Regions from separate parts of the Streptomyces sp. 3N207 genome, predicted to be linked through region 2. Evidence: riboswitches for the same ligand, from Rfam matches in the RefSeq annotation. Region 2 holds a riboswitch; each other region holds the start of a gene.
The links. Region 2 has a riboswitch for cobalamin ahead of ACTWP9_RS17895 (ABC transporter substrate-binding protein). Riboswitches for the same ligand answer to the same signal wherever they lie in the genome.
Positions count from the first base shown of each region.

Region 1: linked by a shared signal. The riboswitch ahead of ACTWP9_RS00020 (ribonucleoside-diphosphate reductase subunit alpha) and the one ahead of ACTWP9_RS17895 (ABC transporter substrate-binding protein) in region 2 are both predicted to bind cobalamin.
Region 3: linked by a shared signal. The riboswitch ahead of ACTWP9_RS12185 (CbtB domain-containing protein) and the one ahead of ACTWP9_RS17895 (ABC transporter substrate-binding protein) in region 2 are both predicted to bind cobalamin.
Region 4: linked by a shared signal. The riboswitch ahead of ACTWP9_RS15345 (cobalamin biosynthesis protein) and the one ahead of ACTWP9_RS17895 (ABC transporter substrate-binding protein) in region 2 are both predicted to bind cobalamin.

Region 1 is NZ_JBQQBV010000001.1:1-7,686, reverse strand. Features, by position in the region: gene ACTWP9_RS00035 (tetratricopeptide repeat protein) at 72-1,073, shown strand; gene def (peptide deformylase) at 1,200-1,844, shown strand; gene ACTWP9_RS00025 (ribonucleotide-diphosphate reductase subunit beta) at 1,870-2,883, opposite strand; gene ACTWP9_RS00020 (ribonucleoside-diphosphate reductase subunit alpha) at 2,883-5,348, opposite strand; cobalamin riboswitch at 5,410-5,539, opposite strand; gene ACTWP9_RS00015 (GNAT family N-acetyltransferase) at 5,608-6,105, opposite strand; gene ACTWP9_RS00010 (YbdD/YjiX family protein) at 6,146-6,346, opposite strand; partial or broken gene ACTWP9_RS00005 (carbon starvation CstA family protein) at 6,424-7,686, opposite strand.
Region 2 is NZ_JBQQBV010000010.1:202,518-210,203, forward strand. Features, by position in the region: gene ACTWP9_RS17885 (terpene synthase family protein) at 1-968, opposite strand, end outside; gene ACTWP9_RS17890 (DUF7873 family protein) at 1,129-1,860, shown strand; cobalamin riboswitch at 2,311-2,492, shown strand; gene ACTWP9_RS17895 (ABC transporter substrate-binding protein) at 2,559-3,599, shown strand; gene ACTWP9_RS17900 (FecCD family ABC transporter permease) at 3,842-4,858, shown strand; gene ACTWP9_RS17905 (ABC transporter ATP-binding protein) at 4,855-5,670, shown strand; gene thrS (threonine--tRNA ligase) at 5,690-6,916, opposite strand; gene ACTWP9_RS17915 (hypothetical protein) at 7,151-7,519, opposite strand; gene ACTWP9_RS17920 (DUF5685 family protein) at 7,649-7,686, shown strand, end outside.
Region 3 is NZ_JBQQBV010000006.1:159,076-166,761, reverse strand. Features, by position in the region: gene ACTWP9_RS12200 (glycosyltransferase family 2 protein) at 1-475, shown strand, start outside; gene ACTWP9_RS12195 (galactose oxidase-like domain-containing protein) at 472-2,493, shown strand; gene ACTWP9_RS12190 (glycoside hydrolase family 6 protein) at 2,602-3,672, opposite strand; cobalamin riboswitch at 3,863-3,984, shown strand; gene ACTWP9_RS12185 (CbtB domain-containing protein) at 4,012-4,245, shown strand; gene ACTWP9_RS12180 (CbtA family protein) at 4,266-5,117, shown strand; gene ACTWP9_RS12175 (HAD-IIA family hydrolase) at 5,166-5,945, opposite strand; gene ACTWP9_RS12170 (Gfo/Idh/MocA family oxidoreductase) at 6,220-7,296, shown strand; gene ACTWP9_RS12165 (fumarylacetoacetate hydrolase family protein) at 7,344-7,686, opposite strand, start outside.
Region 4 is NZ_JBQQBV010000008.1:252,094-259,779, reverse strand. Features, by position in the region: gene ACTWP9_RS15365 (hypothetical protein) at 1-561, opposite strand, end outside; gene ACTWP9_RS15360 (alpha/beta hydrolase) at 704-1,861, opposite strand; gene ACTWP9_RS15355 (inorganic phosphate transporter) at 2,208-3,536, shown strand; gene ACTWP9_RS15350 (hypothetical protein) at 3,554-3,766, shown strand; cobalamin riboswitch at 4,066-4,187, shown strand; gene ACTWP9_RS15345 (cobalamin biosynthesis protein) at 4,375-5,367, shown strand; gene ACTWP9_RS15340 (cobyric acid synthase) at 5,364-6,941, shown strand; gene ACTWP9_RS15335 (putative cobaltochelatase) at 7,000-7,686, shown strand, end outside.

The DNA of each region.
Region 1 (7,686 bases), on a different contig from region 2:
ATCGGCAGACGACAGGCCGGGCGGAAGCCGGCCTCAAGGACAGGTGGAACGGCGGGATCGGCGGGAGCACAGTGAGGATCTTCGGCAAGGTGCGGCACCGTCCCTCCGCCTCGTGGCGGCAGGCGACGGACCGTGCGTTCACGCTTATCGGCGACGGGCGCTACGAGGACGCGGGCGCTCTGCTCACCCGTGCCGCCGATCTGGAGCCGTGGCTTTCGGAGTCCTGGTTCAACCTCGCGCTGCTGCACAAGTTCCGGCACGACTGGGAGCAGGCGCGCACAGCGGGTCTGCGTGCCGTGGCGCTGCTGGACCGCGAGACGGGGGCGCCCGACTGGTGGAACGTGGGCATCGCGGCCACCGCGCTCCAGGACTGGCCACTGGCGCGCCGTGCCTGGCAGGCGTACGGGCTGCATGTGCCCGGGCAGTCGCACGGTGCGGCGGCGGCCGAGGAACCCAGCGGTATGCAGCTGGGCAGCGCCGCTGTGCGGCTCTCCCCGGAGGGCGAGGCGGAGGTCGTGTGGGGCCGCCGTATCGACCCGGCCCGGATGGAGATCCAGAGCATTCCGCTGCCCTCTTCGGGGCGCCGCTGGGGCGAGGTCGTCCTGCACGACGGTGTTCCGCACGGCGAGCGCACCACGGCGGCCGGGCCCTCCTATCCGGTCTTCGACGAGATCGAACTGTGGGCCCCTTCGCCCGTACCCACCTGGGTGGTGCTGCTGGAGGCCGCCACGGAGAGCGACCGGGATGCGCTGGAGCGGCTGGCGGCCGATGCCGGGTTCGCCGCCGAGGACTGGTCCTCCTCGGTGCGGCTGCTGTGCCGCGCCTGCTCGGAGAGCGCGATGCCCGCCGACGAGGGCGACGGCACCGTGCATCTGGACCCGCACGACCACAGTTCGCCCGGCCACCCCGGGCCGCTGGGCCATATGACGCAGGGCGGCCCCGGCGAGCTGTGGGTGCCCGAGCGTGAGTGCGGGCTGGCGGCGCCGGCCGCGCTGGTGCGCGGGCTGCTGGACGGCTGGGTCGCGGACAGCCCCGACACCCGTGAGTGGCGGGATCTGGAGGAGGTCTGCTGAGCCTCCCGCGGCGGCCCCGTACCCTGTAGGGCGAGTCCTTACGGTACGCAGCCGTACGGTGCTCCCCCGGTTCGACGGCGGATCTCAGCTCTCACGGTTACGGGTCGCAGGAAGGCGTACGACGGCATGGCGCAGCAGCAGGAAACAACGGCCGAGTCGGCCGCTACCGCCGAGGGCGAGTTCGTCGACGACGTGACGGACGCGGCAGCCCGCGAGGAGGCCCACACCGCGCGCGGCACGGCCCGGCCCGTCACCGTCGTCGGCAACCCGGTGCTGCACCGGGAGTGCAAGGACGTGACGGACTTCGACGACGAGCTGGCAAAGCTGATCGACGACATGTTCGCCAGCCAGCGTGCCGCCGAGGGGGTCGGCATCGCCGCCAACCAGATCGGCGTCGATCTGAAGGTCTTCGTCTACGACTGCTACGACGACGACGGCGTGCGGCACGTGGGTGTCGTCTGCAACCCGGTGCTCGAACAGCTCCCCGCCGAGCAGCGGGTGCTGGACGACGGCAGCGAGGGCTGCCTGTCGGTGCCCGGTGCCTACCACCCGCTGGCACGGCCCGACTACGCCGTGGTGCGCGGGCAGGACGCCCAGGGCAAGCCGATCGTGGTGCGGGGCACCGGGTATTTCGCGCGCTGCCTCCAGCACGAGACCGATCATCTCCACGGGTATCTGTACATCGACCGGCTCTCGAAGCGGGAGCGCAAGGACGTGCTCCGGCAGATGGCCGAGAGCACGCCCCGCTACGAAACGGTGCCCAACGAGTAAGCGGCACCACCATGCGCGGTACCGCTCAGAAGTCGTCGTCCAGTGACACCGAGCCCTCGACGGCGACCTGGTAGGCGGAGGGGCGCCGTTCGAAGAAGTTGGTGAGCTCCTGGACGTTCTGGAGCTCCATGAAGGAGAAGGGGTTGCTGGAGCCGTAGCGTTCGGGGAAGCCGAGGCGGCGGAGCCGCTGGTCGGCGACGGCCTGGAGGTACTGGCGCATGGACTCGGTGTTCATGCCGGGCAGGCCGTCCCCGCACAGGTCGCGGGCGAACTGCAACTCCGCCTCGACGGCTTCCTCCAGCATCGCCGTGACCTGCTTCTCCAGCTCCGCGTCGAAGAGTTCGGGCTCCTCCTCCCGCACGGTGTCCACCACGTCGAAGGCGAACGACATGTGCATCGACTCGTCGCGGAAGACCCAGTTGGTGCCCGTCGCCAGCCCGTGCAGCAGACCACGCGAGCGGAACCAGTAGACGTAGGCGAACGCGCCGTAGAAGAACAGCCCCTCGATACAGGCGGCGAAGCAGATCAGATTGAGCAGGAAGCGGCGGCGGTCGGCCTTCGACTCCAGCTTGTCGATGCTGTCCACAGAGTCCATCCAGCGGAAGCAGAACTGGGCCTTCTCCCGGATGGAGGGAATGTTCTCCACCGCTGCGAACGCCGCCGCGCGCTCGTCATGGTCGGGCAGATAGGTGTCCAGCAGCGTCAGATAGAACTGGACGTGTACGGCTTCCTCGAACAGCTGCCGGGACAGATACAGCCGTGCCTCGGGCGAGTTGATGTGCTTGTAGAGCGTCAGCACGAGGTTGTTGGCGACGATCGAGTCGCCGGTGGCGAAGAACGCGACCAGGCGGCTGATCATGTGCTGCTCGCCCGGCGTGAGTTTGGCCAGGTCGGCGACGTCCGAGTGGAGGTCGACCTCCTCCACGGTCCAGGTGTTCTTGATGGCGTCCCGGTAGCGCTCGTAGAAGTGCGGATAGCGCATCGGGCGCAGGGTCAGCTCGAAGCCCGGGTCGAGCAGGTTCTTGTTGTCGTTCGGCATTACTGGCAGGCCTCGCAGGACTCGGGGTTTTCCAGGGAGCAGGCGATCGCTTCGTCGGCCGCCTGCTGGGGGACGGTGGCGGTCCTCGCCGCCTGGGCGATGCGCGTTGCAGGGCGCGACCGCAGGTAGTACGTGGTCTTGATGCCGCGCTTCCAGGCGTACGCGTACATCGAGCTGAGCTTCCCGATGGTGGGGGAGGACAGGAACAGGTTCAGCGACTGGCTCTGGTCCAGATACGGGGTGCGGGCAGCGGCCATGTCGATCAGGGCGCGCTGCGGGATCTCCCACGCCGTGCGGTACAGCTCCCGTACGTGTGCGGGCACCCACTCCAGTTCCTGCACGGAGCCGTTGGCCTGGCGCAGCGCCTCCCGGGCGCGTGCGTCCCACAGCCCCAGCCGCTTCAACTCCGCGACCAGATAGGTGTTCACCTGGAGGAACTCGCCACTGAGGGTCTCGCGCTTGAAGAGGTTGGAGACCTGCGGCTCGATGCACTCGTAGACGCCCGCGATGGAGGCGATGGTCGCGGTCGGGGCGATCGCGAACAGCAGGGAGTTGCGCATCCCCGTGTGCGCGATACGGGCGCGCAGCGCGTCCCAGCGGTCCGCCCAGTGCGGCTCGGCGTTCGGGTAGTGGTCCGGGTGCAGCACGCCGCGTGCGGTGCGGGTCGAGGACCAGGCCGGTAGCGGGGCGTGCCGCTCGGCCAGCTCGGCGGAGGTCTCGTACGCGGCGAGCATGATCCGCTCGGCGATCCTGGTGGACAGCTCGCGCGCCGCGTCCGAGTCGAAGGGCATCCCGAGCCGGAAGAAGACGTCCTGGAGCCCCATCACCCCCAGGCCCACCGGTCGCCAGCGGGAGTTGGAGGCCGCGGCCTGCTCGGTCGGGTAGTAGTTGATGTCCACCACGCGGTCCAGGAACGTCACGGCGGTACGGACGGTGGCGTCCAGCCGCTCCCAGTCCATCGCGCCGTCTTCGCCGAGGTGGGCGGCGAGGTTGACCGAGCCCAGGTTGCAGACCGCCGTCTCACCGTCGTCGGTGACCTCCAGGATCTCGGTGCACAGGTTGGAGGAGTGCACCGTGTGGCCCGGCTCGGCGGTCTGGTTGGCGGTGCGGTTGGAGGTGTCCTTGAACGTCATCCAGCCGTTGCCGGTCTGCGCGAGGGTGCGCATCATCGCGCCGTACAACTGCCGTGCGGGAAGCTGCTTGACGGCGCGTCCCTCGGCCTCGGCGCGCCGGTACGCGGCGTCGAACTCCTCGCCCCACAGGTCGACCAGCTCCGGTACGTCGGACGGGGAGAAGAGCGACCACTGCCCGTCCACCTCGACGCGGCGCATGAACTCGTCGGGCACCCAGTGCGCCAGGTTGAGGTTGTGCGTACGGCGCGCGTCCTCGCCCGTGTTGTCGCGCAGCTCCAGGAACTCCTCGATGTCCGCGTGCCACGTCTCCAGATAGACGCAGGCCGCACCCTTCCGCCGGCCGCCCTGGTTGACCGCCGCGACGGACGCGTCCAGCGTCCGCAGGAACGGCACGATGCCGTTCGAGTGGCCGTTCGTCCCCCGGATCAGCGCCCCACGGGAGCGGATCCGGGAGTACGAGAGACCGATGCCGCCCGCGTGCTTGGAGAGCCGTGCGATCTGCTGGTAACGCTCGTAGATCGAGTCCAGCTCGTCCCTCGGCGAGTCCAGCAGATAGCAGGACGACATCTGCGGGTGGCGTGTGCCGGAGTTGAAGAGGGTGGGGGAGGAGGGGAGATAGGCGAGGGAGCTGGTGAGCCGGTAGAACGCGGCCACCTCTTCGAGCGCGTCGGACGACTGGTCCGCTGCCAGCCCGCAGGCGACGCGGAGCAGGAAGTGCTGCGGCGTCTCGACGGGGCGCCGGGTGGTCGGGTGCCGCAGCAGATAGCGGGAGTGGACGGTACGCAGCCCGAAGTACTCGAACCGGTCGTCGGCGCCGCCGGTGACGGCCTCCTCCACCAGCGCTTCCAGCCGGTCGGCGTGCTCGCGTACGAAGGCGTAGGTGCGGTCCGCGATCAGCCCTTGGGCGTGGCCCAGCGCCACCGAAGCGGAGAACGAGGTGACGCCCTCCGCCGCCGCCTCGTCCCGGATCGCGCGGGTGAGCAGCCGTGCCGCCAGCCGGGAGTAGGACGGCTCCTCACTGATCAGACCCGCCGCGGACTCGATGGCGAGGGCGCGCAACTCGGCGCCGTCCGCGCCCGGTTGCCGACCGCGGAGTGCCGCCGCCAGCACCGGTGCCGGGTCCGCGTCCGGGAGATCCGCCGTAAGCGCGGCGAGAGTTTCGCGGAGCGCGGTTGCCGGTGGGTCTTCGCGGGTGTCGTGCCCTGGGGAGGCGGAGCCGGTGGCGGGCCCGATGGGGGCGGGTGCCGGAAGGGTGGGGGCGGTGGTGACGGTCACGCGGTGCTCTCCCTCGCTGCTGACTGTCCGTGGGCAGCACGGAGGGAGGGTGCGCATGCCGCGCCGATTCAGGGCATGGCGCACTCCGCCCGCCGGTCCAACCCACGAGACCCGGACGTTCGTCGATGCCGCCGCCGCAGGTACTCGGACTTGCGGGCACGCTTACGCATGCCCCCTCACCGTTGCGGGACAGTTCCGGACTCCCACCGGATTCCCCTGCGTTGGGGGCGACGGCCGAGTGCGAGCATACATGTTGTGCCCCGCGGAATCGGAACCCCCACATCTTGTGCCGCCCCGCCCGGGAGTCCGGGCTGGATCACAGGGAGAGGGTGTAGGTCCACAGGGTGAAGCCCTCGATGGGCTCCCAGTCACGCTCGGGGGTCCGGCGGAAGCCGACCCGCTCGTAGAGGCGGTGCGCCGCGTGCATGGCCGGCTGGGTGGACAGGACGAGGCCGCTCAGGCCGAGGGCACGGCCCCGCGTCGTACAGGCCCGCACGAGTGCTTCGCCGACCCCGCGGCCACGGGCCGACTCCCTGACGCCGAGCATCCGGAACTCGCCCTCGCCCTCCCGCGCCAAGTCGGCGTAGGGGCCTCCCCGGCCGACGAAGGTGACGGTGCCCAGCAGAGCGCCCTGGTGGTCCTCCGCGACGAGCAGGTCGGCCTGGGCGGCGCGGCCCGCCGCGTCGCGGAGGGTGTCCAGATACGGGTCGGCTTCGGCGAAGTCCAGCAGTCCGCCGTCGAGATAGGCGCGTGCCACCAGTTCCCCGGCCTCCGCGTACTCCTCGGGCCTGGCGGTTCTCACAGTGATGTCCATGGCGGCCATCATGCGGCACGCCACCGACACTCCGCGCTGCTCAGCAGCAGCGGAAGCCCTCCCGCGGATCGCACTCCCGGGCGTCCGTGCGGCGGCGTTCGAACTCCCGCCTGCTGGGGATCTCCGCGTCCGGGCCCTGGTGCTGCCGTACGTGCGCCACGTACCGCTCGTACGCGCTCTCGTCGGTGAACTCGCGCACGTACCAGCGCAGCCAGCGCCCGGCCCGTACCACGGGGTTGATCGGTTTCGACGCGCAAGCCGTACTCGCCGTACTCGCCGTACTCGCCGTACTCGCCGTACTCGCCGTACTCGCCGTACTCACTGCGATTCGCCTCCCGCTTCGCTGCTTCGCTGCCCGGCGGCGACAAGTGCGGCGTCGTGCTCGGCCTTCTCGGCCTTCTCCTCCTTCGTGGCGATCAGCCCGGCGGGCTCCACCAGCTTCGACTTCTCGAAGGGCGCCTCGTGCATACGGGTGCCCTCGGGGTTGCGTACGGCGCGTACGCAGGTGCGGGCGGCGTCCGCGAGGACGACGATGACGAGGATGGCGAAGAGCGCCGAAAGGACGCCGTCCACCGTCGAGTTGGTGACGATGGTGTGCATGTCGTCCATGCTCTTGGCGGGGGCGATGACCTTGCCCTGGTCGATGGCGTCCTGGTAGTCGGCACGCTGCTGGAAGAAGCCGACCCTGGGGTCGGTGGAGAAGACCTTCTGCCAGCTCGCCGTCAGCGTGACCACCGCGTCCCAGACCAGCGGTACGGCCGTGACCCAGGCCCACTTCAGCCGCCCGGACTTGACCAGCAGCGTCGTACAGACGGCCAGCGCGACGGCGGCCAGCAGCTGGTTGGCGATGCCGAAGAGCGGGAAGAGCTGGTTGATTCCGCCGAGCGGCTCGTGGACGCCGACCCACAGGAAGTAGCCCCACAGCGCGACGATGGCGGCGCTGGAGAACAGCAGACCGGGCCACCAGCTCACCCGGCGGAAGGGCTTGTAGACGTTGCCGAGCATGTCCTGGAGCATGAAGCGGCCCACGCGGGTACCGGCGTCCAACGCCGTCAGGATGAACAGCGCCTCGAACATGATCGCGAAGTGGTACCAGAACGCCTTCATCCCGGCGCCGCCGATGACCTCCGAGAAGATGTTGGAGACACCGATGGCCAGGGTGGGCGCGCCGCCCGTACGGGAGAGCAGCGACTGCTCCTCGACGGCCTTGGCCGCTGCCGCCAGCTGGTCCGGGGAGATGCTGTAGCCGAAGTGCCGTACCGCCTCCGAGGCGGCCTGCACGTTGTCGCCGATGACCCCGGCGGGTGCGTTCATCGCGAAGTAGAGCCCCGGGTCGATGATGCTGGCTGCGACCATCGCCATGATGGCGACGAACGACTCCATCAGCATGGAGCCGTAGCCGATCATCCGGATCTGGGTCTCCTTCTGGATCATCTTCGGCGTGGTGCCCGAGGAGATCAGCGCGTGGAAGCCGGACAGGGCGCCGCAGGCGATGGTGATGAAGACGAACGGGAAGAGTGAGCCCGCGAAGACTGGCCCGTCGCCGCCGCCCGCGAAGTCGGTGATGCCGTCCATCTTCAT
Region 2 (7,686 bases):
ATGTGCCACTCGTGGCCACCGGACTGCCAGTCCTGAAGTCCCTTGGTATAGGCGGCGATATCGGCACACGCGGCCGGGTCCAGGCCCTTGTCGGCGCAGAGCGCAGGCACTTCGGTCAGCGCGGTGTGCTCGAACTGCTGGAGGCGGGAGGTGAGCAGGTCATTGACGGCGTCGGCGGCCTCCTGGGTGCCGCACTCCAGGAACGTCTCCAGGACGAGTACGCCGTTGGACAGCTCGCCCTCGTCCTGCGTCTCACGCTGGTACGAGAACAGGTCGTTGCGCAGATGGACGGCGTCGGAGAAGGTGTCGCGCAGTACGCACAGCGGGCGGGAGGCGGCAACGGCGGCGGGCACCTCGGCGTGCGCCGCGAACTCCACCAGCCCGGCCGACCACGGCGCACCGCCGACCTTGCGCCGCATCTCGATGTACTCGACCGGGTTCGGCACCCGCCCGATGTTGATGTTGGAGAGCTCCCACAGCGACTCGTTGAGCAGGTTCTCGGTGCTGACGGCGAACCGCGCGCGCCAGTCGGCCGACATCGACGGCACCGTTCTGGCCCACAGGTCGGCCAGGCCCGCCTCGACGGGGTTGGTGGGTTCGGGCACCGGGGACGCCGGGACGTCCTCCAGCGGCATGAACAGCGGCAGCCGGTCCAGATACGCCTTGCCGCCCGCCCGGTCCTGGGTGCGCTTGAACTCCTCCAGGAAGTGGTCGTCGAAGAAGAAGACCCACACGTACCAGTCGGTGACCAGCGCCAGATCGTCCGCTTCGGCGTCGGGATGGGTGTAGGCGCACAGCAGCGCGTAGTCGTGCGCGTCCAGGTCGGCGGTGTCCCAGATCCCCGAGCCCTCCAGCATCCCCATCTCCCGTGCCCACTCCCGTGAATGGGTCCGGGCCTGGTCGACGTGCGGGTTGAGCCGGGCCGGGTAGGGCACATAGAAGTCGGGCAGTTCGAAGGGTTGCGACAACGTCACTGTCCCCCAGCTCGTCGGATCGGTAGCTGACTTGGCCTACCCGGCCCAAGCTGACGAACATCCATTTTCACTCGGACGTGGGACCCCGCCTGTTACGAAGTCGTCGAACAAAATGCCTGGAACGGCTGAGGATCGGACTGCTAGCTTCGCGTTCGTGGCGAAGCTGAATCAGATCATCGCAGTCGAGAAAGGCGTCAAGTCCAAGGTGGTCCAGGACCTGGCGCAGGCACAGCACGGGCTGGCGAAGCCCCAGATGCTGGCCGGTATCTCGCGTACGTACCAGCCCAAGGACGAAGAGGGCGAGCAGCTTCCGCCGGAGTCGACGCGGGTCCAGGTCAAGGCCGAGGATGTGCTGAAGGAAACGGCGAAGATCCTCACCCGGCTGTTCGATGTGACGGCGACGAAGGACTGGGCGAACCTCACGGCTCGTGCGGACGTCGTCGTCGACGGACGCACCGTCCTGTCCGAAGTGCCGGTCTCCTACCTGCTGTTCCTGGAGAAGCAACTGGGCGAGCTCGGCTCCTTCCTGCGGAAGCTGCCGGTGCTGGACGGCGCGGAGGCGTGGGAGAAGGACCCCTCCACGGACTGGTGGAAGACCGAGCAGGTCCGTACGGTGCGCACCAAGAAGGTGCCGCGCAACCATGTGAAGGCGGAGGCCACGGAGAAGCACCCGGCCCAGGTCGAGGTGTACTACGAGGACATCCCCGTCGGCTACTGGACCACGGTCAAGTACTCCGGCGCCCTGCCCGCACGACGGGTCAACGAGCTGCTGGAGCGGCTGGACAAGCTGGCGGCCGCGGTGAAGTTCGCCCGTGAGGAGGCCAACGGGACCGAGGTCACCGACAAGCGCGTCGGGGACGCCGTCTTCGGCTACCTCTTCGACTGACAGCCAGGAGGCATCTCACCACCACAGACACCCCGGCGCACGTTTCGACGACGTGGCGGCCGGGGTCCCCCGGGGCCAGGGTTTCAGCGACCTTCGGTCACCGGGTGCGCCAGGAGCGCAAAGCTGAAGCTGAAGCTGATGTGTGACCCCCCGGGTCGCCCTGTCCTGAACACAGGGTGCCCGTCAGTCTCAACCTCTCGCTCCAAGCTCAGTATCGCCGCTCATCGTCCGGCAACCGGGGCGGTGACGACCTTGAGACGCTGGTTCGAACCCAGCCGGCGCATCCACGCTGCGCCGTGGTGGAGTGGCTCCACGCAAGGGCATCGCCGAACGATCCGCCCATCAACAGGCCGGTGCGTGTGAACGAGCGGCACCCAGGACCCCGGGGCCGGGTAAAGCCTCGGGGTCCCTTTTGTCGTTTCTCCCGGTTCCTGCGGGATGCCGCCCGCGTGGTACGTTTCAGCGGCCAGTCAAACCCTTGAACGGGTCAGGGAATCCGGTGCGAATCCGGAGCTGACGCGCAGCGGTGTGGGACTGGGGCGTGCACGAGGCCACTGGGGACGTACGTCCCTGGGAAGGCGCACGCTCCCACAGTCCCGAGCCCGAAAACCTGCTGGCACCCGCGCTCGGACTGCCCCGGGCACGGTGGCACGCCGGGCCCCGCGACTGGGCCTCTGACGGAGAAGGAACCCCTGGCCATGCGCCGACCGCGCCGTATCCGCGTACTCGTGCCGGGCCTCGCCCTGGCACTCGTCCTGGGCGCCGCCGGCTGCGGCGGGGACTCCCCGACGGAGGCGTCCGGCAAGGGCGCGGCCCCCGGTTACCCCCGTACGCTGCACAACTGCGGGCAGGACGTCACCCTCCAGCGGCCCCCGCGGCGGGCCGTCTCCCTCGACCAGGGCTCGACCGAGATCCTGCTCGCTCTCGGGCTGGGCGACCGGATGGCGGGCACCGGCACCTGGACCGACCCGGTCATGAAGGGGCTCGGTGAGGAGAACGCGAAGGTCCCGCGGCTGGCCGACGGTTACCCCGCGCTGGAGAAGGTGCTCGACAAGGACCCGGACCTGGTGACCGCCTCCTTCTCCGCCACCCTCGACAAGGGCGGCGTCGCCCCGCGCGGCAAGTTCGCCGACCTCGGGGTGCCCACCTACCTCTCCCCCGCCGACTGCGCCAAGAAGTCCGGCTCCAACGGCGACGGAGCGCGCAGCAGCCGGCTGGAGCTGAGCACCGTCTACGGCGAGATCCGCGACCTGGCGAAGGCGTTCGGCGTGCCGAAGCGCGGCGAGCGGCTGGTGGCCGGCCTCAAGGCGCGGGTGGCGAAGGCCACCCGGGGCACCGACGCGCGCGGCACCTCCGTCATGTACTGGTTCGCCAACTCCGAGTCGCCGTATCTGGCGGGCTGCTGCGGGGCGCCGGGCATCATCACCCGCGCGGTGGGCGCGAAGAACGTCTTCGACGACACCCACGACGAGTGGCCGCAGATCGGCTGGGAGACGGTCGCCGACCGGGACCCCGATGTGATCGTGCTGGGCGATCTGACCCGCAAGAACCAGACCGCGGAGACCGCGAAGGCCAAGATCCGGAAGCTGGAGTCCGACCCGGTCACCCGCCATATGACGGCAGTCCGCCACAAGCGCTACATCCTGCTGCCCGGCGCCGCGATGAATCCCTCGATCCGCACGGTGGAGGGAGTGGAGAAGGTGGCAAGGGGACTGCGAGATTTGGGGCTGGCGAAGTGAGGGGGGAACGGGCTGGCGGGAGCTCCGAAGCTGCTGCCGACCCGGCAACGGGGGCTGCGCTTGCCCACCCTGCGCCCCTGGCGCAGACTGCCCAAGCACAGCCGGGGGACGCGGACGCGCCCCGTCAGGGGCGCGGGGAACTGCGCGATCAGCCACAACGCAAGCCGCACCCCGCAAACTTCAGGCAGGGGCACCCCCTCAGCGGAGCGCTCCGCACCGGGCAGGGCGCAGCCCTCCTGTGCGTGGTCGCCGCGCTCGCCCTCGCGGCGTCAGTGGCCCTGGCCATCACCGCCGGGCAGGCCCGTATCGGCGTAACCGACGTATGGCTGGTCGTCATAGAAGGACTGGGCGGCGCCGATGCAGGGGTCTCACCACTGCGCGAGGGCATCATCTTGGAACTGCGCCTCCCCCGCGCCCTGCTGGCCGCACTGTGCGGCGCCGGCCTCGGGCTGTGCGGCGCCGTCCTCCAGTCACTGCTCCGCAACCCGCTTGCCGACCCCTTCGTGCTGGGCGTCTCCTCCGGCGCCTCCACCGGGGCGGTCGCCGTGGTGGTGCTCGGCGTGGGCGGCGGCGCCCTCTCGTTGTCGGCGGGCGCTTTCGCGGGCGCCGCACTCTCGTTCGGGCTGGTGCTGCTGCTGGCGCACACCTCGGGCGGTACGACGGACCGGGTGCTGTTGTCGGGCATCGCCGGAATGCAGCTGTTCTCGGCGCTGACCTCGCTGATCGTCTTCACCTCGGCCGACGCCGAGCAGACCCGCGGGGTGCTGTTCTGGCTGCTGGGCTCGCTGGGCTCGGCCGACTGGGGTGAGGTGGCGCTGGGCGCGGGCGCGTTGGGGCTGGCGCTGGTGGTGTGCCTGGCGCGGGCCGACGCGCTGGACGCCTTCGCCTTCGGGCAGGAGGCCGCCGCCTCGCTGGGCGTACCGGTGCGGCGGGTGCGGCTGACGCTGCTGCTGGTCACTGCGCTGCTGACGGCGGTACTGGTCAGCTCGTCGGGCGCGATCGGCTTCGTGGGGCTGGTGCTGCCGCACGCGGCCCGCGCGCTGACCGGGCCGGCGCACCGGCGGCTGCTGCCGGTGACGGCCCTGGTGGGCGCGGTCTTCCTGGTGTGGGTCGACACCGCGGCGCGCACCCTGCTGGACCCGCGTGAGCTGCCGGTCGGAGTGGCGACCTCGCTGCTGGGGGTGCCGGCCTTCGTGGTGATCCTGCACCGGGGGCGGCGCGGCAGGGCGCACGGCGTAGGCGGAGGTGCGGGGCTGTGAGCCTGAGTGCGCACTCGGTGTCCTGGCAGGCAGGGGGGCGGCTGATCGTCGACGGGGTGAGCCTGGATCCGCAGCCCGGCCAGACGGTGGGGCTGCTGGGGCCCAACGGCTCGGGAAAGTCCACGCTGTTGCGGCTGCTGGCGGGCATCCGGCCGACCGCCTCGGGAGTGGTCACCCTTGACGGCAGACCGCTGCGCGAGCTGGGGCGCCGCGCTGTGGCCCGTCGGGTGGCCGTCGTCGAGCAGCATGCGGAGACCGGCGTGGAGCTGACCGTCGGCGATGTCGTACGGCTCGGCCGCATCCCGCACCGCGGCATCTGGTCGGGGCAGCGGGCCGAGGACGAGACGGCCGTGCTGGAGGCTGCCGTACACACCGGGCTGGCCGACCGGCTCGATCAGCCCTGGCACAGCCTCTCGGGCGGCGAACGGCAGCGGGTGCAGATCGCCCGCGCGCTGGCGCAGCGGCCGAGCGAGCTGCTGCTGGACGAGCCCACCAACCACCTCGACGTCCAGTACCAGCTGGAGCTGCTGGCGCTCGTCGTCCGTACGCCCGTCACCAGCGTGATCGCCCTGCACGACCTCAACCTGGCGGCGATGTTCTGCGACCACCTGGTGGTGCTGCGGCAGGGCCGGGTGGTGGCGGCGGGTCCGCCGGGCGAGGTTCTGACGGAGCGGATGGTGGCCGACGTCTACGGGGTGCGCTCGGTGGTGATGCCGCACGGCCCGGACGGGCGGCCCTCGGTGCGCTTCCTGCCCCCGGAGCCCATGGAGCCGCCGGTGCCGCTCGAGCCTGCCGACATCACCTCGAAATAGCATTCATAACCGGCCGCGTTCACCACAGTTCGGTGCTGTGCCGCCCCACGAGAGCGGTGATCCGGGCGAGGGCCTCGTCGATCGGCAGCGGGTCGAGGCGGCGACCGTCGCGCAGCCGCAGCGCGAGCCGGCCGTCGGCGGCCTCCCGGGCGCCGATCACCGCCTGGTACGGCACGAGGCGCGCTTCCCGCACCCGGGCGCCCAGGCTGCCGCGTTCCGGTGCGGCGAGCTCGGCGCGCAGACCGGCGGCGGCGCAGCGCCGCACCAGCGCCTCGCCGTCCGGAACCTCCGCCTCGGACACCGGCAGCACGACGATCTGGGTGGGCGCCAGCCAGCCGGGGAAGGCGCCGCCGTGCACCTCGATCAGCTGCGCGACGGCACGTTCGACGCTGCCGATGACGGCCCGGTGCACCATCACGGGCCGGTGCTTGGCGCCGTCCGCGCCGATGTAGTGCAGGTCGAAGCGTTCGGGCTGGTGGAGGTCGACCTGGACGGTGGAGAGGGTCGCTTCCCGGCCCGCGGCGTCGGCGATCTGCACATCGATCTTCGGCCCGTAGAAGGCGGCCTCGCCCTCCGCCGCCTCGTACGGCAGCCCCGCCTCGTCCAGCACCTCGGTCAGCAGCGCGGTGGCCTGCCGCCATTTGCCCGGGTCGGCCACGTACTTGCCGCCCGGGGCCGGGAGGGAGAGCCGGTAGCGGGCCGACTCGATACCGACCGCCCGGTATGCGTCGCCGATCAGCTCCAGCGCCGCCCGCGCCTCGGCGGCGACCTGGTCGAGGGTGCAGAAGATGTGCGCGTCGTTCAGCTGGATGGCCCGTACCCGGGTCAGTCCGCCGAGCACGCCGGAGCGCTCGGACCGGTACATGGCGCCCAGCTCCGCCATACGCAGCGGAAGTTCGCGGTAACTGTGGGAGCGGGACCGGTAGATGACCGCGTGGTGCGGGCACAGGCTGGGCCGGAGCACGAGCTGTTCCCCGTCGCCCGCTTCCAAGGGAGGGAACATGTCGTCGGCGTAGTGCGCCCAGTGCCCGGAGAGTTCGTACAGCTCCTTTTTCCCCAGCACCGGCGAGTACACATGCTGGTAGCCCGCGCGGCGCTCGGCGGTACGAACGTACTCCTCCAGCTCGTGCCGGACGGTGGCCCCGTCCGGCAGCCAGTACGGCAGACCGGCCCCGATCAGCGGATCGGTACCGAAGAGGCCCAACTCGCGGCCGAGCGAACGGTGGTCGTGGCGGGCGGCGGTCATGTGCTTCTCCCTCGGGGGTGCGGGCGGGCGCCCGAGGGAGCGAACGACGAAGCCCCGGGCGCTCGGCCCGGGGCTTCGGTGTACGTCTGTACGTCGGTCAGCGCGCCGGGACTGGGTCCGGCGTCGTCGTCCTCGCGATACGTACGGCGCGCTGCATGAAGGGAACGTAGCAGAGCTTCCCTCGATGGGTCGTGGGGTTTCCCAGCGACGGGATCTTCCCGGCGACGGCCGGGCTCAGGAGGAGGGCACGGAGGGCAGCCACCGCCGGGCCGCCTCGACGCTGTCGCCGATACTGGTGTTGAAGGCGATGGCGGCGCCGGGAGCGTGCCGGTGCACCAGATTGACGACCCGCTCGAAGAAGAGCAGTGCGGGCTCCGGCTTCCGGATGCCGCCGCCGATGACGACGACATCCCACTCGCGCTCGGACAGCGCGGTCCTGAATACGGACTCGTCGGGCCCGTGGGCGGCCACCACTGCCACGGACGCGTCGACGGAGAGTTCCGCGAACCGGGCCAACTCCTCGTCGAGAGCGGCGTGCAGGGCGTATCCGTCCACGCCGGGAACAGTGTGCGGGTCGAAACCGAGGACCAGAACAGCGGGCATACCCCGCAAGACGCTACCGAGCACCGTCCCGTTGCTCTTGCGGGGGCCCGGAAGTGGCGGTTAGGCCGGTGGGTACGATCGCCGCACTGCACAAGCACCGCAGCAGTCGAGTCACGTACGGGGGAGCTCGTGTTCGGAATCGTCAGGCCCTGCAAGCACCGGCTGTC
Region 3 (7,686 bases), on a different contig from region 2:
GGAGGGCTCCGGCGGGCTGGCCGGGATGCTGATGTCCGCGCTGTCGGCGCCGATCTACGCGCGCTCCCTCTTCGACACGGTGCTGCGGCGCAAGAGCAAGTTCGTCGTCACCCCCAAGGGCGACTCGGCCAGCCCGGACACGCTGTTCGGCACGTTCCGGGTGCATCTGTTCTTCATCGCGGTCTTCGGCGGCTCGCTCGTCGGCTCCCTCTTCCTGGGCCACGACCACCCGGCGATGCTCACCTGGGCCGCGCTCGCGCTGCTGATCACGGCGGCGCCGATCGTCGGGTGGCGGTCCACCGTGCGGGCGGAGAAGCGGCGCCGAATGCGCAGGGGACGCCGGAGGAGGTCCGGGTCCGCATCTCCCGCATCCGCGGCCTCGCCCTCGCCCGCGCCCCCTGAGTCCCCGCCCTCGCCCGCACCTTCGTACGACCAGCACATGCAGCACACCGCGCTTGGGGGACACGAACGATGACAACCCGACGGAGCCGCCGCCGTGCAGCCGGGGCCAGGAAGCGGCGGGTCCGGCGCATAGCCATCGGTACGGCAGTCGTTCTGCTCATCGCCGGGTTCAACGGCCCGGCGCTGTACGGCTTCGCGTCGGCGAAATACCACGACTACGCGATCAACCAGCCCGAGTACAAGGCGGAGAAGGGCCACTGGCAGATCGTCGGGATCCCCGAGAAGTACCGGATCAACACCATCCACGCGGCGCTGCTGCACACCGGAAAGGTGCTGCTGGTGGCGGGCTCGGGCAACGACGCGACGAACTTCAAGGCCAAGAGCTTCCGCACCGTGCTGTGGGACCCCACGAAGAACACCTTCAAGAACATCCCCACCCCCAACGACCTGTTCTGCTCGGGGCACAACCAGCTCCCCGACGGGAAACTGCTGGTCGCGGGCGGCACCCAGCGTTACGAGACGCTGAAGGGCGATGTGAAGAAGGCCGGCGGGCTGATGTTCCTCTACAACGAGAACCCGGACCGCGGGAAGACGATCAAGAAGGGCACCCGCTTCACCGGACGGAAGAGCGGCAAGACGTTCGTCGCACAGCACAACGTCCTCCTCCCCCGTGCCAAGAAGGTGCAGGACCCGAAGACCGGCAAGGTCGAGGTGGTCCACAGCGTCAGCCGGGTCTACGCCGAGGCGGCGAAGAAGGGCCGGAAGCACCAGACAGGCACCGAGGACAAGTACACGGTCAGCGGCCTGAAGGGCGCGTGGAAGCGGAACGTCTACGGCGTCGCCCAGAAGATGTCCTTCGACAAGAAGGACTTCCAGGGCATCAAGGACGCCTACGAGTTCGACCCGGTAGCCGAGCGCTACATCACAGTGGACCCGATGAAGGAGGCCCGCTGGTACCCCACCCAGCTCACCCTCCAGGACGGCAGGGTGCTGGCCGTCTCCGGGCTCGACGACATCGGCCAGGTCGTCCCCGGCAAGAACGAGATCTACAACCCGAGGACCAAGAAGTGGCACTACATGCCCAGGACGCGCTTCTTCCCCACCTACCCCGGGCTTCATCTGATCGGTGAGAACCGGGTCTTCTACAGCGGCACCACCGCCGGCTACGGCCCCGCCGACAAGGGCCGCGTCCCCGGCATCTGGAATCTGCGGACAAACAGGTTCACCAAGATCCCCGGCATGAGCGACCCGGACATCCTGGAAACGGCAATGTCCGTACCGCTGCCGCCCACCCAGTCCCGGAAGTTCATCGTCGAGGGCGGCGGCGGGGTCGGCGAGTCCGACAAGACGACGGACAAGACCCGCATCGTGGACCTCAACTCCGACACTCCGCGCTTCCACGACGGCCCCAGGCTGTACGACAAGGTCCGCTACCCCAGCAGCGTGATCCTGCCGGACGACACCGTGCTGACGACCAACGGCTCCGGCCGGTACCGCGGCAAGAGCGACAGCAACGTGCTGAAGGCCGGGATCTACCACCCGAAGAGCAACACGTTCAAGGAGGCCGCCGCCCCTCTCGTCGGCCGCAACTACCACTTCGGCGGACTGCTGCTGCCCGACGGCCGGGTGATGACCTTCGGCTCGGACTCGCTGTACGCGGACAAGGCCGACACCAAGCCGGGGCAGTTCGACCAGCGCATCGAGATCTACACACCGCCGTATCTCCACAAGGGAAAGCAGCAGCCGGAGCTGCGGAAGGCCGACAGCAGCCCTCGGACGCTGGCGCCCGGCGCGCGTATCTCCCTCAAGAGCAAGGACGCCGCCTCGCTGAAGAAGCTCCGGCTGGTACGGCCCGGCTCCTTCACCCACGTCACCAACGTGGAGCAGTCGTCCGTGGCACTGAAGATGAAGAAGTCCCCTGATGGGACGGTCACCACCACCATCCCGGACGACCCGTCACTGGTGACGCCGGGTTGGTGGATGGTCTTCGGCGTGGACGGGAACGGCGTCCCTTCCAAGGCCCAGTGGGTCAAGGTGAGCGTCGACCCCGATGCGGCCCACCCTCCGGTGACCGCGGGCAACCCGAAGTAGGGCGACGCGCCCCGAAGGGGCGCGGGGAACTGCGCGAGCAACGAGAACGCACCCGCAGCCTGCAACCGACAGCCAGGGGCAGCCCCTCCCCAGCACAGGGCGGGAGGGCTACCCCTTGGCGTTGCGGGCCAACTCCAGCGCGTAGGACGGCCACCAAGTACCCGGCGCAGGACCCCCACGGCACTGGCCGTCCGACTCCCCGGGGCGCTTGATCCACAGATAGGCGTCCACCGCCTTGTTCCCCGTCCTGGTGGTGGGCGCCTCGCCCAGCGCCCGCCCGGGCGGGTTGCACCAGCCCTCGTGCCCGCCACCGCGCAGCGGCCCGTTGCCGTTCCGGCTGGTGTCGACGACGAACGGCTTGTCGCCGACCATCGAGGACAACCGCTTGCCGTACGCCACGTTCGAGGTGGTCGTCTGGAAGTTGGAGACGTTCAGCGCGAACCCGTCGGCCGCGCCGATCCCCGCCCGGTTGAGCGGTTCGACCAGCCCGCCCGGATCGCGGACCCAGTCCGGGTTGCCGGCGTCCAGATAGACCTTCGTACGGGGGAGTTTTCCGAGCCGGGTGACGGTGTCGTGGAGGAGCTGGTAACGCTCCTCGCGCTGCTGTGGCGCGGCGCAGTCGCCGGAGACCGTGTGGGCCAGGGCGTCCGGCTCCACGATCACCGTGGCCGTCCGGTTCCCGATGCCCTCCGCGACCCCGTCCAGCCAACTGCGGTACGCCGCCGCGTCCTTCGCGCCGCCCTTGCTGTACTGCCCGCAGTCGCGGTGCGGGATGTTGTAGAGGACGAGCAGCGCGGCGCGGTCAGCGGCGGCAGCGGCCTTGGTGACGCGGGCGGTGTGGCCGCGGGGGTCCTTCGCGTCGATCCACTCCGCCACCGGCTGCCGGGCAATCTTCGCGAGCTGCCTGGCCCGTGCGGAACTGCCGTCCTTCGCATAGGCGCGGGCCTGCCGTGCGGCGCTGCCCTGGGGGTTCACCCAGTACGGGGCAACGGACTTGGGGCGCTGCCGAACCGTCGAATCCGCCGACTGCTCACCGTCGTCCGAACCGCCGTCCGACGACGAGCAGCCGGCCAGCAGCAGGGCCGCTGCCAGGGCGCTTCCCGCGACGACTCGGGCGCGGGCACCCAACGTGTGCGCCGTACGCGAGCATCGGGCGCCGTTTCTGGCGCTGCCGTACATCCACTCCCCCTCGGGTGTACTCCGGCCGCCGACCGGACCGCGACCGGCCGTCTGCCGGACCGCTGACGGGCCTTGACGTCGCCCCATCGTGTCACAGGGCCCCCGCCGCGCGGCCGGGTTCCGCACCCGGTGTGACGGAGCCCTTATTGACAGTGCGCATGACAGGCTGGGAGTCTCCCGGACGGCACACTTCCATATTGAGGCGACAGAGCTCAGGAACCCGGTGCAACTCCGGGACGGTCCCGCCACTGTGTCCGCAGCCGCCCCCGACGGCTGCGGGAGTCAGGAACTGGCCTGTCGCTTCTCCACCGATGGGGCGTGGAAACCCCAGGAGGAGGCATGCGGATGTCCCCGCACACCGTCGGCACGACCGTCGCACCCGAGAGCGCCGCCGCACACCCGGCGACCGTCAGGACCCGCGACTGGCTCATCGTCGCCGCCGCCGCGATCGTCGCACTGATCGCGCTGTACGCCGTCTTCGTCGACAACGGCAACCTCGTCTCCGCCACCGGCTCCTATCTGCACGAGTTCTCGCACGACGGCCGTCATCTGTTCGGCGCCCCCTGCCACTGACCGATCGGGGGTCGCTCGTCATGTCCGTCTCCGCACAGCCAACTCCCTACCCCCTGCTGTCCCTTCTCGGCCGCGGCCTCGCGGCCGGCGGGGTCGCGGGGCTGGCCTCGGGACTGTTCTCGCTGCTGCTCGCCGAGCCCGTGATGGACCGGGCCATCCGGCTCGAGGAGAAACGCTCGGCGGCGGAAGCCGCCGCACACACGCACGCGGGCCACGGTGGGCACAGCCATGCCGCCGAGGCCGAGGAGCTCTTCAGCCGGGGCACCCAGCACTTCGGACTGGTGGTCACCGCCGTGGTGGCGGGGCTGGCGATCGGGGTGTTCTTCACCCTGGCCTACGCCTTGTCCCCCAGCCTCCGGCCGGGAGGTGCCCCCAACCGCTCGGCGGCCCGGAACGACGGCCGCGACTGGCAGCGCGCCATGGGCCTGGCCGGTGCGGGGTTCCTCGCGCTGTCCCTGCTCCCGGCGCTGCGCTACCCGGCCAACCCGCCGGGTGTCGGTGACGGCGGCACCGTCGCCGAACGGCAGGGCCTGTGGGTGGCCGCGCTGGTCATCGGCGTACTGGGAATGGTGCTGGCGCGTCAGGTGCACCAGCGGCTCGGACAGGCCGGGCACGGCCTCCCGGTACGCCAGTTGGGAGCCGCGGTGGCTGTCGTCGCCACCCTGGCGGCGCTCTTCCTGCTGCCGGACAACCCGGACCAGGTCCCGGTGCCCGCCACCCTGCTGTGGGACTTCCGGGTGCTCTCACTGGGCGGGCACCTGGTCCTGTGGGCCGTGCTCGGCGCCGTGTTCGCGGCCCCGGCACTGCGTCGGCAGCCGTCCGCAGAGCGGGAGGACCGGTCCGAGCCGGCGTCCGCCTCGGCGGTCTCCTGAGGTCGGCAGCGGGCCGAGAGCTCGTCAGCAGCGGACGAGCTCTCGGCTTCAGACCCGGTCGACGAGGTCCGCGATCGAGTCGACGACGCGGGAAGGGCGGTACGGGTAGCGCTCGACCTCGTCGGGCCTGGTCAGCCCGGTCAGCACCAGGAAGGTCTCCAGGCCCGCCTCCATACCGGCCCGGACGTCGGTGTCCATCCGGTCGCCGATCATCGCGCTGGTCTCGGAGTGGGCGCCGATCGCATTGAGCCCGGCGCGCATCATCAGCGGGTTGGGCTTGCCGACGAAGTAGGGGTGCTGCCCTGTGGCCTTGGTGATGAGGGCGGCGACCGAGCCGGTTGCGGGCAGCGCGCCCTCGGCCGAGGGGCCGGTCTCGTCGGGGTTGGTGGCGATGAAGCGGGCGCCGTCGTTGATGAGGCGGATGGCGCGGGTCAGCGCCTCGAAGCTGTAGGTGCGGGTCTCGCCGAGGACGACGTAGTCGGGGTCGGCGTCCGAGAGGACGTATCCGATGTCGTGCAGAGCCGTCGTCAGCCCGGCCTCCCCTATGACGTACGCGGTGCCGCCGGGGCGCTGGTCGTCCAGGAACTGCGCGGTGGCCAGCGCGGAGGTCCAGATGTTCTCCGTCGGCACGTTCAGTCCGATACGGGAGAGCCGGGCGTGCAGATCCCGAGGGGTGTACATGGAGTTGTTGGTGAGCACCAGGAACGGCCGCCCCGACTCCTTGAGCCGCTTGATGAACGAGTCGGCGCCGGGGACGGGGATCCCCTCGTGCATCAGCACACCGTCCATGTCGGTGAGCCAGGACTCGATGGGCTTGCGCTCTGCCACGGAGGGACTCCTGCCAGGTCGTGGTGGTCCGGCCGGCGGGGATGTGCCCGCGGGGAGCGAGGCACGGAACCGGCCGCCGCGCTCAGCGTAACGGCAGCGGCCGGTGCTGGTCAGCCGGGACGTATGCCGTCGAGTGCGTCAGGTGCCCGGACGCGACGGTCCGACTCGTTACCGCTGCGTAGCGCTCCGGCGGAGGCAGCCTCTCGCGCACGTCCACGCGCGGACGTCGAGCCGCTCTCCCCCCTGAGAGCGGGGTATCCGCGGAGGAGACAAAATGAACCGCATGGACACCACCGTCACGCCGCTCCGCGTCGGGCTGCTCGGCTTCGGCCTGGCCGGATCGGTCTTTCACGCCCCGCTGATCGCCACCACACCGGGGCTCGCCCTGGACACCGTCGTCACCTCCGACCCGGAGCGCCAGAAGCGCGCCCGGGAGGCCGGCGGCCCGGACGGTGAGGTGCGGACGGTCGCGTCGGCGGACGAACTGTTCGCGGACGCGGACAGTTTCGACCTGGTGGTGGTCGCCACCCCGAACCGCACCCATGTACCGCTGGCCCACCGCGCACTGGACGCGGGGCTGCCGGTGGTGGTGGACAAGCCGCTGGCGGCGACCGCCGCCGAGGCCCGGGAACTGGCGGCGAAGGCCGAGTCACGCGGGCTGCTGCTGGCGCCGTTCCAGAACCGCCGCTGGGACAACGACTTCCTCACCCTGCGCTCGCTGCTGGGCCAGGACTCGCTGGGCGAGGTGTTCCGCTTCGAGTCGCGGTTCGAGCGCTGGCGGCCCCGGCTCAAGGGCGGCTGGCGGGAGTCGGGCGACCCGGAGGAGGTGGGCGGGCTCCTCTACGACCTGGGCAGCCATCTGGTGGACCAGGCGCTGACCCTGTTCGGTCCGGCCGCCTCCGTCTATGCGGAGTCCGACGTACGGCGCGCGGGAGCCGAGGCCGACGACGACAGTTTCATCGCCATCACCCACGAGAACGGTGTCCGCTCCCATCTGTGGATGAGCGCCACCGCGGCCCAGCTCGGCCCCCGTTTCCGGGTGCTGGGCAGCCGGGCCGCGTACGTGAAGTACGGCCTCGATCCGCAGGAGAACGCCCTCCGCGCGGGTGCCCGCCCCGCCGAGGGGGTGCCCTGGGGCGTGGAGCCCCAGGACGCGTGGGGCACCCTCGGCGCCCAGGACGCGCCCGACGAACTCCGTACGGTGCCCACGCTGGACGGTGACTATCCCGCGTTCTACGACGCCATCGCCTGCGCCCTCCGCGACAGCACGCCCCCGCCGGTCACCGCGCGCGAAGCTGCCGCCACCCTCCAGGTGTTGGAGGCAGCCCGCTCCTTTGCGCGGAGCGCCTAGCGCTGCGCAGGCGGAGCCCTCTCAGGCGCAGGGCAGGCAGGGCCCTCTCAGGCCGGCTTCATGACTTGGCGTTGGCGGCCCAGCCCCGCGATTTCCAGCTCCACGACATCGCCGTCCCGCAGATACGGCTTGGGTTCGGGCATGCCCATGGCGACGCCGGCGGGGGTGCCGGTGGACACCACGTCGCCCGGATACAGCGTCATGAAGTGGCTGAGGTAGCACACCACTTCGGCGACGGGGAAGATCTGGTCGGCGGTGGTGCCGTCCTGCCGCAACTCGCCGTTGACCCACAGCCGCAGGGCGAGCGCCTGCGGGTCGGGCACCTCGTCGGCCGTCACCAGCCAGGGGCCCAGCGGGTTGAAGGTCTCGCAGTTCTTGCCCTTGTCCCAC
Region 4 (7,686 bases), on a different contig from region 2:
CTGGGCGAGCAGGTCGTGCAGCAGCGAGAAGGTGACGGGGCCGCCGGACAGGTGCATCACGGAGAGGAACTGCGGCACCGCCTCGACGATCTCCGCGACCAGGCTCTGCTCGTGCGGCAGCGGCGCGGGGTGGGCCAGCGACCAGGCGTCGAAGAGTGCGACCCAGCCACGCAGCACGGCGCTGTCGTCACGGTCCCAGGCACGCAGCCGCCAGCCGGCGCGGGCGGTGTCCCCGTGGAGTTCGATCAGGCCGGCCAGCTTGGCCCGGTCCCAGTGCGTGCGCACCAGCGGGACGGTCATCCGCAGCGCTTCGGCCGCCTGTTCCGCCTCGGGCCCGGGCTGCGGGGAGCGGCCGGTCTCGGCAGCCCAATGGGCCACGCGGACGGCGTCTGCGAGGCAGGCACGCGCGTGCCGGGCAAGCTGGTCGCGGGGCAGCACACCGTCCGGGGGCGGTGGCGTCCTGGCGGAGCGCCTGGTCGTCACAGTGCGCCGGGCGGCGGCGACGGGCTGTCGGGGGACGAGGCGGAGCCGGTTGTCCCCCGGGGTACGGGACGTCGTCACAGGAGCAGTCTTCACGCTGTGCCGTTGAAACCCAAACCTGGGGTGCCGTTTCCGGTCGTCCGCCTTCTCCGGCCAGGTGTACGCGGGTGCTTGAAAAGGGCTCAGCGTGACGTTGCCTCACATGGTCGCCCGTATGGCGGCCTCACATGAAGGGCGTGATGAAGCGGCGCAGCTTCTCCTCGTAGCCGTGCGGGTCGGCGTTCCACATCGCGGCGTGCGGGGCGTGCGGGATCTTGTGGAGGGAGACGAGCTTCGGGCGGTGCGCGGCCAGTGCCCGGGAGCTGTCCCAGGAGGCGATGGTGTCCGCTGGGCCGTGCAGCAGCAGGGTGGGCACGGCCAGCTTCGCGGGGTCGACCAGCGCGGCGTCGCGCGTCTCGGGCAGTCCGGCCCGGCCCTGGACGGCGCGGACCACCAGCGGCAGCAGCGCACGGGGGGTGCCCCGGGAGACCGCCAGCGCCCGCACGGTGTGCGACCAGTCGAGCACCGGCGAGTCCAGCACCAGCCCTGCCACCCGGTCCCGCAGCGGGGAGTTGGCGGCGGCGTGCAGGGCCATGGTGGCGCCGCTGGACCAGCCGTGCAGGATCAGCCGCTGGGCGCCGTTCTGGACGGCGTAACGGATGGCGGCGTCCAGGTCCCGCCATTCGGAGTTGCCCAGGTGGCCGATGCCGTCGAGCGGCGGGGGCGCGCCGGCGTCGCCCCGGTAGGCGATGTCGAGCACCGGGACGCTGTAGCGCCGGTAGAACGGGAGCAGCGTCAGCGGGTGCTCGCGGGTGGCGCCGAGGCCGTGCACGGTGATGACCCAGGCGTTGCGGTCGCCGGGCACGAACCAGGCGGGCAGCGGCCCGAGTTCGCCGGGGATCTCGACGTCGGTGTACTCAGCACCGAGGGCCTCGCCGGGGTTGCCGACGTACACCTGCGGGGTGAGGCGGACGGTGGCACCGGCGCTGAGCCGGCCCCGGTCGATACGGCGCAGTTCCCGTACGACGGCGTGCGGACGGGGCTCTGCGGCCGTCGCCTCCTCCAGCACCGGCCCCACGACGGCGTGGACGCCGCACCCGGTCAGTCCGTAGACACCGGGCAGCCGGGCGGCAAGGGAGCGGGTGATGGCGATCCGGCCCTCGTCGTGGGAGTGCACGGTCAGCCGGGTGCCCTCGAACCCCGCGGTGGCCCTGCTGCCGCCGTCGCTCCGGGGGCGCGGCGGGCGCAGCGCTGCGTCGGCGGCGTACCGTCCGGCCGCCAGGGTGGCCGCGCCGGTACCGAGCACGGAGGTGGCGGCCAGTGCCGCGGTTCGCAGACGCATCGTTGTCAGTGTTGACACGATCGGGCGTGCGAAACCAGCGGGGCGGGCCGGGAGGGTGACACCCGGCCGGAGGAGCGGGGGCCTTGGCGGCGGGTCGTACCGGCGCGTCGGCCGGCACGCCAACTGACTTTGCGCCGCGTCGTGTTGACCTCCGGGAGACATCTGGTGTCGGCGCCGGGACGCGTCTTCCTTGGCCCCGAGGAGCGGCCGGGCCTACGGTGTGATCTGGCCCACACAACAGGCGTCAGGGGGCGACACTTCGATGCCTGCCTCAGTTCACCTTCCGTTCACTCGCCGTCTTTACGTTCACGACGTCATTGCCCCTCGAACTGATTGTGCCTGGTGAATGGAACACATCACGCTTCTCATCGGGATCGTGATCGTCACGGCCTTGGTGTTCGACTTCACGAACGGCTTCCACGACACGGCCAACGCCATGGCCACAACCATCTCCACCGGGGCACTGGCTCCTCGGGCGGCGGTGGCCATGTCCGCGGTCCTCAACCTCCTCGGGGCCTTTCTGTCCATCGAGGTGGCCAAGACCATATCTTCAGGAATCATCGATGAAGGTTCCGGCATCCAGCCCGAAGTGATCTTCGCGGGACTGGTGGGCGCGATCATCTGGAACCTGCTGACCTGGCTCGCCGGGCTCCCCTCCAGCTCCTCGCACGCGCTGATGGGCGGACTGATCGGCGCCACGCTCGCTGCCGTCGGCATGGGCGCGGTCAACGGCGACGTCGTCGTCATGAAGGTCCTCATCCCGGCGCTCGCCGCACCCCTGGTCGCCGGCATCGCCTCCGTGTGCGCCACCCGGCTGACCTACCGGGTCGCCCGGCACGCCGACGAGGAGCGGACCGCGAAGGGCTACCGCGCCGGGCAGATCACCTCGGCGGCGCTGGTCTCCCTCGCCCACGGCACCAACGACGCGCAGAAGACCATGGGTGTCATCACGCTGGCCCTGGTCACCGGCGGCGCCCTGGCGCCCGGCTCCGACCCGCCGGTGTGGGTGATCGCCTCCGCCGGGCTCGCCATCGCACTGGGCACCTACCTCGGCGGCTGGCGCATCATCCGCACGATGGGCAAGGGCATCACCGACATCCAGCCCCCGCAGGGCTTCGCAGCCCAGACCAGCGCGGCGGCCACCATCCTGGCCTCCTCGCACATCGGCTTCTCCCTCTCCACCACGCATGTGTGCTCCGGCGCCGTGATGGGTTCAGGGCTCGGCCGCAAGGGCGGCGTGGTCCGGTGGGGAACGGCGGGCCGCATGTTCATCGGCTGGGGGCTGACCCTCCCTGCAGCCGGCGGGGTCGCGGCCGGTGCTGCGCTGCTGGCCAAGCAGGGCGACTGGGGCGTCACGACAGTCGCCGTCCTCGCCGTCGTGCTCTGCGGCGCCATCTGGCTCCGCTCCCGGCGCGCGCCGGTGGACCACACCAACGTCAACGAGGTCGAGCCCGCCGTGGCCGCGCAGGCCGCGGAGATCCCGAGCCCGGCCGCTGAGCCGGAGCCGCAGCCCGAGTCCGAGCCCGCCGGGGTGGTCACCAACGCCATCCGGGCCGTCTCCCCGCCCCCGCCGCCGGCGGGAGTGAGCGCGGCCGGTGTTGCCGCGGAGGAGACGACGGCGGCCGAGCCCGCGCGTTCGACCGGCCGCCCCGCGTCGGCGAGCAGCTTCAGGTAAGCAGAAGGGACCACCGCATGAACATCGACTGGGCCTCACTCGGCCAGGTCTTCGGCGTCAGCCTGGCGGCGACGGTGGGACTCGTCGGCGTCTTCACCCTCGGCATCGTCGCCGGCTCCCCCCGCACCGCGGGCAACGCCCCCTCGTCGCTGGCGCGTACCGGCGCCTACGCCTGCTACGCCGTGTGTCTGGCGGCGGTGGCGTACGGCATCTACCTGATCGCGGCGTAGCCGTTGCACGGCGAGTGAGGGAGTCGCGCGCTGTGGTTGCGGAGCTCGATCCTTCCGCCGGACCCTCGCCGTTGTAGTGCCCGCCGTTGCGGCGGGAAGGGGTTCGGGGCTTCGCCTCCCACGCCCCCTGGCACTCCGCCGGGGTGTGGGGGCGGAGCCCCCACTCTTTCCCGCCGCAGCGGCGGGAAGCCACGACGGTGAGGGTCCGGCGGTGTCCGCGCGGCCGCAAGCACCACGTCCGGCTTGCCCACCGCAGGTCAAACGTGGTGGACTGCCGGGTGCCAAACGGCGGCATGGGGAGGAAGCCGGTGCGAATCCGGCGCGGTCCCGCCACTGTCACCGGGGAGCGCCTCCTCCAACGAAGCCACGGCCCACGCGGGCTGGAAGGCGGGGGCGGTGTGGATCCGGGAGCCAGGAGACTCTCGCCGCCGGTCGAGTCGAGCCAGGGCGAGGACCCTGAGTGAGGACACCGCCATGCGTGGCCCCGTCGCCATAGCCGTTGCTGCCGTATCTCCTGCTGCCTCCCCCTGGGAGCACCCCCGGGGACTCCCGCCGGGACGACTCCCGACTGCCGCCGTCATGGATGCGTGCGCCGGAACCGTCGTCTGATGCGGGCCCGTGACGTCCATGTCCGCGGCACTGTGCTGGGGTTCGCCGCCGACGCGCTGCTCGGTGATCCGCGGCGCGGCCACCCCGTCGCTGCCTTCGGGCGGGCGGCCGCGGCACTGGAGCGCCGGATGTGGCGCGACCACCGGGGTGCGGGAGCGCTCTATGTCGCCCTCTGCGCGGGGGGCGCCGTCGCCGCAGCGGGCGCGCTGAAGACGGTCGGTGCCGCACGCAGCCCCTCCCCCGCAGCGGGCCGTTCCCCGGTGCCCGGCATCGCGCTGACGGCCGCCACCGCGTGGGCCGTCCTCGGGGGTACGTCGCTGACCCGCGAGGCCCGGGCCGTGGGCGCCGCGCTGGAGGCGGGAGACCTGGGGCTGGCACGCGAACGGCTGCCCGCGCTGTGCGGACGCGACCCGCAGCGGCTGGACGCGCCCGCAGTGGCCCGCGCCGTGGTCGAGTCGGTCGCGGAGAACACCTCCGACGCCGTGGTGGGAGCACTGGTGTGGGGGGCGCTGGCGGGCGTACCCGGGCTGGTGGGCTTCCGCGCTGTCAACACACTGGACGCGATGGTCGGGCACACCTCCCCGCGGCACCGCCGGTTCGGCTGGGCCGCCGCGCGGCTGGACGACGTGGCGGGCTGGCCGGGGGCACGGCTGACCGCCGTACTGGCCGCGTTCGCCGGGCCGGACCCACGCGGTGCCGTACGCGCCTGGCGCGCCGACGCGCACCGCCACCCCAGCCCCAACGCGGGCCCCGTAGAGGCGTCGTTCGCGGGCGCACTGGGCGTGCGGCTGGGCGGGACGCTGTCGTACGGGGGGCGGGTGGAGCACCGGCCCGTCCTCAACGCGCCCGGCCGGGCCGTCCGCACGGCGGACATCGAGCGCGCTGTGCGGCTGTCGCGGCGGGTAGGACTGTTGGCGCTGGCCACAAGTTGTCTGGTGCGCACGGCAGTAGGCCGCTTCGGGCGTGGCCGCGGCGAGGGAGGGGTGCGATGAGCGCGCGTACGGGAGGCGGGCTGCTGGTCGCCGGGACGACCTCGGACGCCGGCAAGAGCGTGGTGACGGCGGGCATCTGCCGCTGGCTGGCCCGCAAGGGGCTGCGGGTGGCGCCGTTCAAGGCGCAGAACATGTCGCTGAACTCGTTCGTCACCCTCGACGGCGCCGAGATCGGCCGCGCGCAGGCCATGCAGGCGGCTGCCGCACGGGTCGAGCCGAGCGCGCTGATGAACCCGGTGCTGCTGAAGCCGGGCGGCGACCGCACCAGTCAGGTCGTACTGCTGGGTAAGGCGGTCGGCGAGATGTCGGCCCGGGGGTACTTCGGCCGCCACCCGGAGGGCAGCGGCGATGTACGGCACGGGGGGCGTGCGGAGCTGCTGGAGACCGTCGCGGGCTGTCTGGAGGAACTGCGGAGCACCCATGACGCGGTCATCTGCGAGGGCGCGGGCAGCCCCGCCGAGATCAATCTGCGGCGCAGCGACATCGTCAACATGGGGCTGGCACGCGCCTGTCGGCTACCGGTGCTGGTGGTCGGCGACATCGATCGCGGCGGGGTGTTCGCCTCGCTCTTCGGTACGACGGCACTGCTGGCACCCGAGGACCAGGCGCTGCTCGCGGGCTACCTGGTCAACAAGTTCCGCGGCGACGTCACGCTGCTGGAGCCCGGCCTGGAGATGCTGCACAGGCTGACGGGACGGCCCACGCTGGGCGTACTGCCGTTCCAGCACGGGCTGGGCATCGACGAGGAGGACGGGCTGAGGGTCTCGCTGCGCGGCACCGTACGCGAGTCCACTGTCGCGCCCCCCTACGGGGCCGATGTGCTGCGGGTCGCCGTGCTGCCGGTGCCGTTGATGTCCAACTTCACCGATGTGGACGCGCTGGCTGCCGAACCCGGTGTGGTGGTGCGGTTCTGCGACCGCCCGGAGGAACTGGCCGACGCCGACCTGGTGGTGGTGCCGGGCACCCGGGGCACGGTCAAGGCGCTGGAGTGGATACGCGAACGGGGCCTGGCCGGGGCGCTGGCGCGGCGTGCGGCCGAGGGGCGGCCCGTGCTGGGTGTCTGCGGCGGCTACCAACTGCTGGGCGAGCGTATCGAGGACGAGGTCGAGTCGCGCGCGGGTGTGGTGGACGGGCTCGGGCTGCTGCCGGTGCGGGTGCGGTTCGACCGGGACAAGACGCTGGCCCGGCCGCACGGGATCGCGCTGGGCGAGCCGGTGGAGGGCTACGAGATCCACCACGGGGTGGCGGATGTGCACGGTGGTGAGCCGTTCCTGAGCGGCCCCGAGGGTGCTCCGCTGGACGGCTGCCGGGTAGGGAGCGTGTGGGGCACCCACTGGCACGGCTCGCTGGAGTCGGACGGCTTCCGTCGCGCCTTTCTGCGCCAGGTGGCCGCCGACGCGGGCCGCGCCTTCGAACCGGCGCCCGACACTCGGTTCGCCGCACTGCGCGAGGAACAGCTCGACCGGCTGGGCGACCTGATCGAGGAGCACGCGGACACGGCGGCGCTGCTGCGGCTCATCGAGGACGGCGTGCCCAAGGGCCTGCCGTTCGTACCGCCGGGGGCGCCGTCGTGACCGGCCCGCAGTCCGCCGCCCTTGATACACCCAAGCCACTCGAAGGAGTGACCGTCGCGTGACCCCCTATCCCTTCACCGCCCTCGTCGGCCAGGCGGACCTCCAGCTCTCCCTGCTGCTGAACGCCGTCTCCCCCGCGATCGGCGGCGTCCTGGTACGGGGGGAGAAAGGAACGGCGAAGAGCACGGCCGTCAGAGCGCTCACAGCGCTGCTGCCCGGCGTCCAGGTCGTGCCGGGCTGCCGCTTCTCCTGTGACCCCGCCGCACCCGACCCCGCGTGCCCGGACGGCCCGCACGAGGGCGCCGGCGCTGCCGGGTCCCGCCCGGCCCGCATGGTGGAGCTGCCCGTCGGCGCCTCCGAGGACCGGCTGGTGGGCGCACTGGACATCGAGCGGGCGCTCTCGGAGGGCGTGAAGGCGTTCGAGCCGGGGCTGCTGGCGGACGCGCACCGGGGCGTGCTGTACGTGGACGAGGTCAACCTCCTGCACGACCACCTGGTGGACCTCCTGCTGGACGCCGCCGCCATGGGCGCCTCCTACGTGGAGCGCGAAGGCGTCTCCGTACGGCACGCCTCACGGTTCCTGCTGGTCGGCACGATGAACCCGGAAGAGGGCGAGCTGCGCCCGCAGTTGCTCGACCGGTTCGGGCTGACGGTCGAGGTGGCCGCCTCCCGCGAGACGGACGAGCGGGTGGAGGTCGTACGGCGGCGGCTCGCCTACGACGACGATCCGGAGGGCTTCGCGGCG